Regions from separate parts of the Leuconostoc fallax genome, predicted to be linked through region 2. Evidence: riboswitches for the same ligand, from Rfam matches in the RefSeq annotation. Region 2 holds a riboswitch; the other holds the start of a gene.
What was found. Region 2 has a riboswitch for lysine ahead of alr (alanine racemase). Riboswitches for the same ligand answer to the same signal wherever they lie in the genome.
Positions count from the first base shown of each region.

Region 1: linked by a shared signal. The riboswitch ahead of C5L23_RS01230 (amino acid permease) and the one ahead of alr (alanine racemase) in region 2 are both predicted to bind lysine.

Region 1 is NZ_PUFI01000005.1:124,285-129,156, reverse strand. It holds gene C5L23_RS01240 (zinc ribbon domain-containing protein) at 1-908, opposite strand, end outside; gene C5L23_RS01235 (hypothetical protein) at 918-1,808, opposite strand; gene C5L23_RS01230 (amino acid permease) at 1,918-3,357, opposite strand; lysine riboswitch at 3,471-3,640, opposite strand; gene C5L23_RS01225 (MFS transporter) at 3,682-4,860, opposite strand.
Region 2 is NZ_PUFI01000009.1:91,072-95,943, reverse strand. It holds gene C5L23_RS03295 (aspartate-semialdehyde dehydrogenase) at 1-466, opposite strand, end outside; gene alr (alanine racemase) at 488-1,600, opposite strand; lysine riboswitch at 1,672-1,840, opposite strand; gene C5L23_RS03285 (ABC-F family ATP-binding cassette domain-containing protein) at 1,908-3,461, opposite strand; gene C5L23_RS03280 (VOC family protein) at 3,556-3,885, shown strand; gene trhA (PAQR family membrane homeostasis protein TrhA) at 3,911-4,549, opposite strand; gene C5L23_RS03270 (CynX/NimT family MFS transporter) at 4,728-4,872, shown strand, end outside.

The DNA of each region.
Region 1 (4,872 bases), on a different contig from region 2:
TCACCACCTTCTAAGTTAGACTCAATCGTAAAACTAATAAAGGTAATACTGAGGTCAACGTTTTTCTCTTGGCTACCACCAATAAAATTCGTGTTGCTCGTCTTAACACTACCGCCATTAATTGAGCCTGTTGCTGTGAAATTATATTCACCTGGTATTTGATGTTTCAAGGTTGTCGCATACCCGTCAGAATCCGTTGTGAGTAACTTTTTACCATTGAGACCGATATTAATATCTTTATGGTTTGTTGTGAGATGAATATTAACTGGCTTGGCTGTCAGTTGATAATTTGGGAATATTAAGAACTTATGCCCATTGTTTTGTAATGTTAAACCATCTGTACCAGTTGAAATCCAAGAGCGAAGCGCTGCATCACTCATCTTTTCACTAGACAAATACTGTACCATCGGTTGTAAATCACTTTTAGTGACACGCTTATGTGTATCAGACCACACCATTTGTTGCGCGTATTCACTGGTATCATAACTTTTAAGCGTTTTAACCGCACGTTCCATGCTACTTGATCTTGAATAATAATGATTACCAATAAGGTACCCAGCAATGATGGCAACCACTGCGATTGCGACAACAATCAAAGTTATTTTTTTACCTTTTGACATAGGTGGCGTTGGGCGTGAGACGATTGTTGCTGATTGCTTTTCAGTAGCTTGTGATGTTGTTTTTTGAAAATCATTCTGTTTAGCCGCTGAAAATTCCTGCATTGATGGTCGTCGACCATTTTCTTGCTCAAATTGCTGTGCCCATTGTTGTGCTATATCATTTGTATGATGATCATCGCGTTCTTGTGTGCTAAACTGTTGTGCTTTAGCCGCACTAAATTCTTCTATTGTCGGTTCACGACCATGCTCTGCTTTAAAGTTGTTAAGCCATTCTTCTTTTGTCGTCATTTGATTCTCCTAGAAATCCAATCCTGCAAACAAACTTTTAAACATTGGTGCCACAATAAAACGAATAATCAAATAACTTAAGATACCTGTGCCAATTTGTTGGCATAATTGCCACCATAACGTATCAACTTTGCCTTCAAGCTTGTTGGCCGCATTAACTAAAGTAAATTGACCAATAGCCAAAATACTACTACTTAAAGTCAGCAAGAATGTCACCAGTCCAACAGTTGCAATTAAGAAATAAATCGCACTATCCATATTATCTAAACTATTTAATGTTGACGGTGTAATCGGTATCAAAAACGATGCAATAAAAGCAACAATATTAATACCTAATACAATCGCAAACCAATTAAGATAGCGCATCAACGCATCATAAAAGCGATAAGTGACTTTAGTTGTCCAGGCTAGTATTGGCACTCCCGCAAAATAAATCAATGCAAATGTAATCCAAAGCATTAATAATCCCGATGTTAAATACTGGCTAGCAGCATGAACCAAACTATCGCTGGTACCAGTAAAGGAGCCAACTGTTGCTGCAGCCGCATTGACAATACGACGGCAAAAATTCCAAACAGTTAACGCAGCAACTAAGCTTGCCAATGCATATGTGATCCATAAAAAGGTAGCCGAGAACTGCTCGTCTAGCATTGCATGCTTGGACGGCATCATCATACGATCCTTTAGCCATACAAAATAATTACCTGCATGCTGTTTAGCTGTTGAATAAGCATGATTCACATCCTGAGAAAGCTCACGTTGTGTTGTCGCACTATTAGCCACTTTTGAATGACTAAGGCTGATATCACCCGCTTCAATTGCTGCCAAAATTTCATCCGCTGTTGGTTGGCGATGATGCATTAATTCAAAATATTCAATCCATTCTTGCTTGTTAGCCATATGCCTCTTCCATTTAATCTTCATTTAATCTATTTACAGTTTAACGTTTACAAATACAAAAGGTCAATAAAAAAAAGCATAGCAGCATTGCGCTGTTATGCTTTTTACTTTAGTCATGTCCTTGTGGTGTTAAATCAACATCTTCTAATTTAATTAATCTGGTACGATGCCGAATCTTATATGTGACATACAAAATAATAAACAATGGCACACTCAGATAAGTTAAGCCAATCTTTTCAAGGTTAAGCGTCGTAAAACTATGCGGATCTTGACCAACAATCACACCGATTGAAATAATCAAAGCAAGTAATGGGCCAAAGGGGAACCATTTTGCCTTATATCGTAAATCTTCTAGGCGCTTACCCTGCTTCATATAAGCACGTCGGAAGCGATAATGTGAAATTGCAATACCAACCCAAGCAATAAAACCGGTTAATCCACTTGCACTCACTAACCAAGTATAAGCTACGGCGCCACCTTTAGCATTAGCCACAAAAGCTAATAATCCAATAGATGTTGTCATAATAAGTGCTGGGACCGGCACACCACGACTTGAAATTTTAGCGAAAATCTTAGGTGCTTCACCCTTCAACGCCATTGCGTATAACATACGTGTTGAGGCATATGAACCAGAATTTGCACTCGAAATAATTGATGTTAAAATCACTGCATTCATTAAACTGGCGGCAAAGGCAATACCTGCATTCTTAAAGACAATTGTAAATGGTGATACTGCAATGTTTTCTGTTGAAGCACTTAATAGACGTGGATCTTGATAATAGACCAAGGCGCTGATCACAAAGATCGCAAAGATGTAAAATAGTAAAATCCGCCAAAAAACTTGATTAATGGCTTTGGGAATACTTTTATTGGGATCTTGTGCTTCACCAGCAGTAATACCAATTAATTCAGTACCTTGGAAACTGAAACCAGCTAGTATGAAGACCGACAAAACTGCCTGCCAACCACCAACGAACCCGTGTTGTCCAACACTCAAATTTTTCATTACATCGATATTTGAATGAATCACACCAAATATTGTCGCAACACCCATTAACAAGAAAGCAATAATTGTAATCACTTTAATCATGGAAAGCCAAAATTCTGTCTCACCAAAAGCACCAACTGAGAATAGATTAATAAGAAAAATTAGACCCAGAGCGGTAGATGAAAAAATCCAGCTCGGTATATCAGGGAACCAAAAATTAGCCACCAATCCTACAGCTACGATATCAACAGCTAAGGTAATCGCCCAGTTAAACCAATAGTTCCAGCCCATTGCAAACCCCAATGCTGGATCAACATAACGGCCGGCATAATCAGAAAAACTACCAGATGTTGGTGAATAAGTCGCCATTTCACCTAAACTTGTTGTCAAGAAATAAACCATGACGCCCATCGCAATGTAGGCTACCATTGCACCCATTGGGCCAGCCTGGGCTACAGTTGCACCTGAGGCAACAAACAATCCTGTTCCAATTGAACCGCCTAATGCAATCATGGAAACGTGACGTGTTTTCAGTCCACGTTTCATTTTATTTTCACTCATTGTTACTCCTATGACGTATGATCGATGCATACGTTTTATTTAAGTTTTGTCAAAAAGGGCAATAAAAAAACCTCTTGCATTCATCAAGAGGCTACCAAAATCGTTGTTCACGTTTTTAGCAAAGCGCACCACAATCACTTGTGACAGTCCAACCGCTATTAACGATTAGCCCAAATATGAACTACCAATTCATACTTTCGGCAACTTCCCCTTTCATATTACTTCTGCGTGATTGGTTCACTCAATAATATTACTGTTGTCAGTCGCAACCTCTTTGATATCAATAGCATTTTATCATGTCACAACATCAAAAGCAAAGTGAAATTAGTGCGCAAATATGCGTCTGTCACGAATGGAAAACGCAATAAAGAACGAAATGAGCAAAATAACAGCGACCACAAGGTAAGCATAATGCTGATTAACATCTAGTAGCATCCCCGACATAATCGGCCCCACAACATTACCAACACTCGTTAATGACATGTTAATACCACTCACCAGACCTTGTTGGCGACCCGCCATCTTAGTAATCAAGGTTGTAATTGCTGGCCGTAACAAGTCAAATGCAGTAAAGACAATTAGTGTAGCCACGATAACGGACCACTTCGCATGAACAAAAACAATTAAGACAACGCCTATAAAACCGAAAAAGAAACAAAACTGAATAATTCGGCTTTCTTTAAAACGATTCACCAACGGTTCAAAGAACACAACTTGGGCAATCAACGAAATAATACCATTTAAAACTAACACAATCGCAATATCATCTAAGTCAAAATGATGCACACTATTGACATAAATACTATATACGCCTTCAAAACCAGCTAATCCAAAGGATGACACTAAAATCATGAAGAATAATAAAAGCAGCGATGTCGGAAATGACTTCATAACCGCCCAACTACCTAATTGGGGACCTTGATTCTGTGCTTGTGCTTCATCTTCAGAAATTGGTGCATTAGATAATGCCGTCAATGCTACGATGGCACTGATCAACCCTAAAACTGCTGCGCCCCAGAAAGGTAATTTATAATCAATGCGTGCCAGTACGCCACCAATACCAGGACCTAAAATCAAGCCACCACTAAAGGCGGCTGATAACCAACCAATCACTTTAGCGCGTTGCTTCATCGTTGTTAAATCAGAAGCCAAGGCCATTGATGTTGGGATGACCATAGCTGCTGAGATACCCCCGACAATTCTTGAGATGTTTAGCATTGCCAACGTATTTCCCAGAGCAAAAATCACCTCTGATATTGCATATAGTAACAAGCCAAATATAATAATCTGCTTACGCCCAATACGATCAGAAATACGGCCAACTAGTGGTGAAGCCAAAAATTGAGCAAAGGCATACAAAGCATTCATAATTCCCATATCCGTTGCTGTTAAATGTAATAAATTTTTGATATACGGAATGACTGGAATGACCATACTGATCCCCAGACAAATCAAAAAATTACTTAATATTAAAATACCAATTGCCCACTGCTTCGTCTTCATACTTCACCTCAT
Region 2 (4,872 bases):
TAGAAACAATCACGCGCTTCAAGCCAAATTGTTGCTTGATTGGTGCCAAAGCAACCACCATTTGAATTGTTGAACAATTTGGATTAGCAATAATACCATGATGTTGATACAAAGCATCCTCATTTACCTCAGGAACCACCAATGGTACCTGATCATTCATCCGCCAAAAACTAGAGTTATCAACCACCACAGCACCGCGCTTCACAGCTTCCGGTGCAAATTTTTTCGACACCGATCCACCACCTGAAGCCAAAACCAGATCAATACCATCAAAACTCTCTGGTGTTGTTGCTTCTACGACAATATCTTTTTGCTTAAACTGTAAAGTTTTCCCAGCCGAGCGCGTTGAGGCTAACAATTTAATTGATTTTACCGGTACATTGGATTGTTCTAATTGTTGGATTAATCGTGTGCCTACAGCACCGGTTGCACCCAAAATCGCTACATTGTATCCTACTTCTGCCATGATTTTTCTCCTCTATTATCTTTAATCTACTAATATACGATGTAAACGTTCTTGGAAGCCGGTCACAATTTCCCAAGGTGCTAAATCAGCATGCGTCGCCACGTCTTCAAGCGTATTTTCTAATGCACCATCACGGCCAATAAACGTTACTGTCGTCCCGAGTGGATATTCTCTTGGTAAACGAATCATGAGTTGATCCATCGCGACTTGTCCAACAATCGGCACATACTGGCCATCGACAATGACATTAAATCCCATCATCTTTCGTAACCAACCATCGCCGTAACCAATGGGTACAGTGCCAATCCACTCATCATCGGTGGTTGTATATTTATGAGAATAACTGATACCCTCTCCTGCTGGTAATTGCTTCATAAAATTAATTTCGCTACGCAATGTCATCACAGGTTGTAAATCCTTGCCATCATTGAGTTCGCCACGTGATGGTTCCATGCCATAAACGACCGTACCAACGCGCACAACATCATGTGGTACTTCGTCAGCATGATACATTGCCGCACCGGAATTAGCCACATGATAAAATTTAGGGGCTGGTAATCCGTCCGTTAAGGCATGCCAACGTTCTAATTGCTTATGAAAATACGCAACTTCACTAGAATCGGATTCTGAAAAATGTGTAAACAAACCAGTATATTCGAATTTATCTTGATGTTGCTGCAAATAATCTATCGTCTCAGCAAGCGCATCACGATCTCGAAAACCAATGCGCCCCATACCCGTGTCGACCCCAATTGATACCGCTAAACGTTGTTCACCACTCAAATTCTGCGCTGCGGATTTTAACCAATCAAGTGAGACAACTGTTGTGATAATATTTTGAACCGCCATAAGCTCAGCTTGTTCTGCTGGCGAAATGCCTAGAATTATAATTGGCGCAGTAATTCTGGCATCGCGTAATGCCAAGGCTTCATCCATCAAGGCTACGGCTAAGCCATAAGCCCCGCCAGCAACAGCTGCTTGGCTAACTGGTACTAATCCTAAGCCATAACCATTTGATTTCACCGCTAAAAATAACTTTGTAGCGCCCGCTGTTTGTTTGACAACTTCAATATTGTGCTGGATAGCACTTTTAGAAATTTCGATGCGTGTCGGGCGTGTGATTGCTTCAACCATTATTACTCCTCAAAATTTTTATAAAAAAACCATAACGGCTCTTGGCAGTTATGGATTCTACATCATCATCGAACTGTCATAGCACCCCGCTAACGCGACAGTCTGCTAGTTATTCACTAACAGCCCAACAACTCGATCCTACAGTATCGGTGTTTCGGCTACATCCCCTTTATCCCTGTTTCACCATGTCTGTAAACATTCCACAGGATACTCATGTCAGTAGCAACCTCTATGATTTTAATCTGTTTTTATTATATTTTAATTAGATTTAGATGTCAAACACGATGACCAAAATATATGAATTTTCTTAATCTTCTTGCTTATAACTTAATGCAGCAACGTTTAATTCTTTATCAACTAATCCTGCCGTAAATGATGATTCGTGACTGACAACGATCAGATTACCTGGGAATTTGCGCAAAGCTTGTTTCAAAGCTTGTTTAGTTTGTTCATCCAAATGATTCGTTGGCTCATCCAAAATCATGAAGTTGCTGGGAACCATTTCCATAATGGCAAGCTTAACCTTGGTCTGCTCACCACCGGATAGTTGTTGCATCGGCTTCATCGCATTTTCTGCGTTAATACCAGCAGCAGCTAAACGCGTACGCAACGCCTTAGGCTCCATCGTCGGAAAGCGATCTTGCATTTCTTGTAGTGGTGTCTTTTGATCATTATCCCATTCCAAATCTTGATCAAAGTAATTAATCTTAGCTGATGGTGAAAATTGTGCTTCACCACCAAGACTAGGAATAACACCCAAAATTGACTTGATCAACGTTGATTTACCCGCACCATTAAAACCTTTAAAGGCAATTTTTTGATGCGTTGTAATACTAAACGTTACGGGTTCAAGAACTGGTGTGACGTATCCAACCGATAGATCAGTTACTGTCAAAGCATTGGCAGACTGACTTTCCACATAAGGAAAATTAAATGAAGCCTTCAAATTTTCAGATGGTGGATCAATTTTATCCATTCGCGCCAACATCTTTTCACGCGAACGCGCTTGCTTTGAAGTACTTGCTCTCGCTTTGTTCTTCGCGATAAACTTTTGGGCTTTATCGATTTCAGCTTGCTGTTTTTCATAAGAACGCAACTGTTGTTCCGTACGTTCTGCCTTTTGGCGCATCGCCTTTTGAAAACTACCACGATATTTATTGATTTTACCAAAGGCAACGTCAATAATTGCGTTAGTGACCTTGTCTAGAAAATCGAAATCGTGCGAAATAATCATTGCTGCACCTTCAAATGATTGCAAGAAATCCTGTAACCATTCAATATGAGAAACATCTAAATAGTTGGTTGGTTCATCTAAAATGATCACATCATCGTTTTCCAAGAGTAACTTTGCCAAAATAACTTTAGCACGCTGCCCACCAGACATCTCTGCCAAGACACGGTCACGACCAATGGCTTCTAATCCCAATCCCGTAATAACACGTTCTATTTGCGTATCAAGTTCGTAGAAATCTGCTGCATCCAATTCTTCCTGCATTCGTGCTGCGCGTTCTAAAAGCTTATCGTCAAAAGTGTTACCATAAGTTGCATATAACTCATTCATACGTGCTTGCTTATCGTACAAATCTTGATAAGCAGTGTGTAAAAAGTCAACGAGTTGCATTTCTTCTGGAATTTCAGCATATTGATCTAAATAACCAATTTTCAAGCCTTTTTGCCATGTTATTTTACCTGATAAAGGTAATTCTTGGCCTGTCAAGATCTTGATAAGTGTTGATTTACCAGCGCCATTTTGCCCAACAATGCCCATATGTTCATTGAGATTAAGGGTAAATTCAGCGTCTTCATATAATGTTTTTTCTGCGTAGGCCATTGATAGGCCACTTACTTCTAATAATGCCATGTTCCCATTGTACCCTATTTTCCAGCTGATACCGTAATGTTTTTCATGAAATTTCAGATAACATGACATGGCTTCATGCTACAATAAATATATTATGAAACCACGTAAATTAAATCTCAAAACAATTCCAGCTCGTAATATTGATCGCGCCTATCGCTTTTGGCGAGATGTCTTTGATTTACCGCAGTCCGGACATGAATCACAACGCCATTTAACAATTGATGGCCAAGATATTCAATTTGTTGTTGGAGAACCCACTGCTGATATTGAATTACTTGTCCGCGATCATCAAGATGTTCTCAAAGCGCACTTGCGTAATAACTTTATTCAAATCGTGCATAGCGATACACGTTTCAACCACAAAATCGCCTTTCAAATCTACGATTCAGAACATAATTTAATCACAATTGAAGCCAATCAATAAAAAGGAGCAGATTAACTGCTCCTTTTTATAAGGAAATAAATATACTAAAGTACATTAACCCCGCACCCACAAGGACAAAAACATGCCAATAAACATGACCCATTGGAATTTTGGGAACCAAATAGAAAATCGTGCCAAGAGAGTAAACAATACCACCAGCTAATAATAACCAGAAAGCTGTATGCGATAAAATCCCCCACAATACTGGCATAGCTAAAATAATCAGCCAACCCATGACAAGATAAATTGTTACCGATACCCATGGCCACCGCCCAACAAAAAATAAATCATAAGTCAGGCCAGCAATAGTTAATGCTAGAATGGCACCCCAAATACTCCATCCAATCCAATTCCCCAGCAGTAACCATGTATAGGGGGTATAGGTGCCTAAGATGACAAGATAAATTCCAGCATGATCAAAAAATTGAAATACTTTTGCAGCTTTTGTAAAAATCAATGAATGAAATAATGTTGATGCCAATAAAAAGAAACCAACCGTACCAATATAGATTGCAATGGCAACAACTTCAAGAACACTAACTGGTTCTCTGAAAATATGTAATATTAACGCTATACCACCAATAACCGCCATAATAAATCCCAAGCCGTGCGTGACAGCATTGAGCACTTCATAGACGATCTGATATGTCTTTGATCGTTTCATCGTTCTGTTCACCGCCTCAACCAATTTACTATATTTTAACCTATTTCGATAGCATTATGCAGTCAACCATTATCTAGCATGTGCATTAACTGACATCTACGCACATTTTGATAGTGTACCTTGCTATACTAAATGCATTGTGCATTATACTAATTTAACAGAAAGATCATAACTCATCATGAAAAAAGCGTCCGGTCACAGTCCATTGTTACTCTTGAGTATCGTTTTTGTTGCGGCAAATATGCGTTTGCCTATCACATTGATGCCACCGTTGCTTGATACAATTAAGCAAACCTTCCATATTCCAACTGCTTTATCTGGCC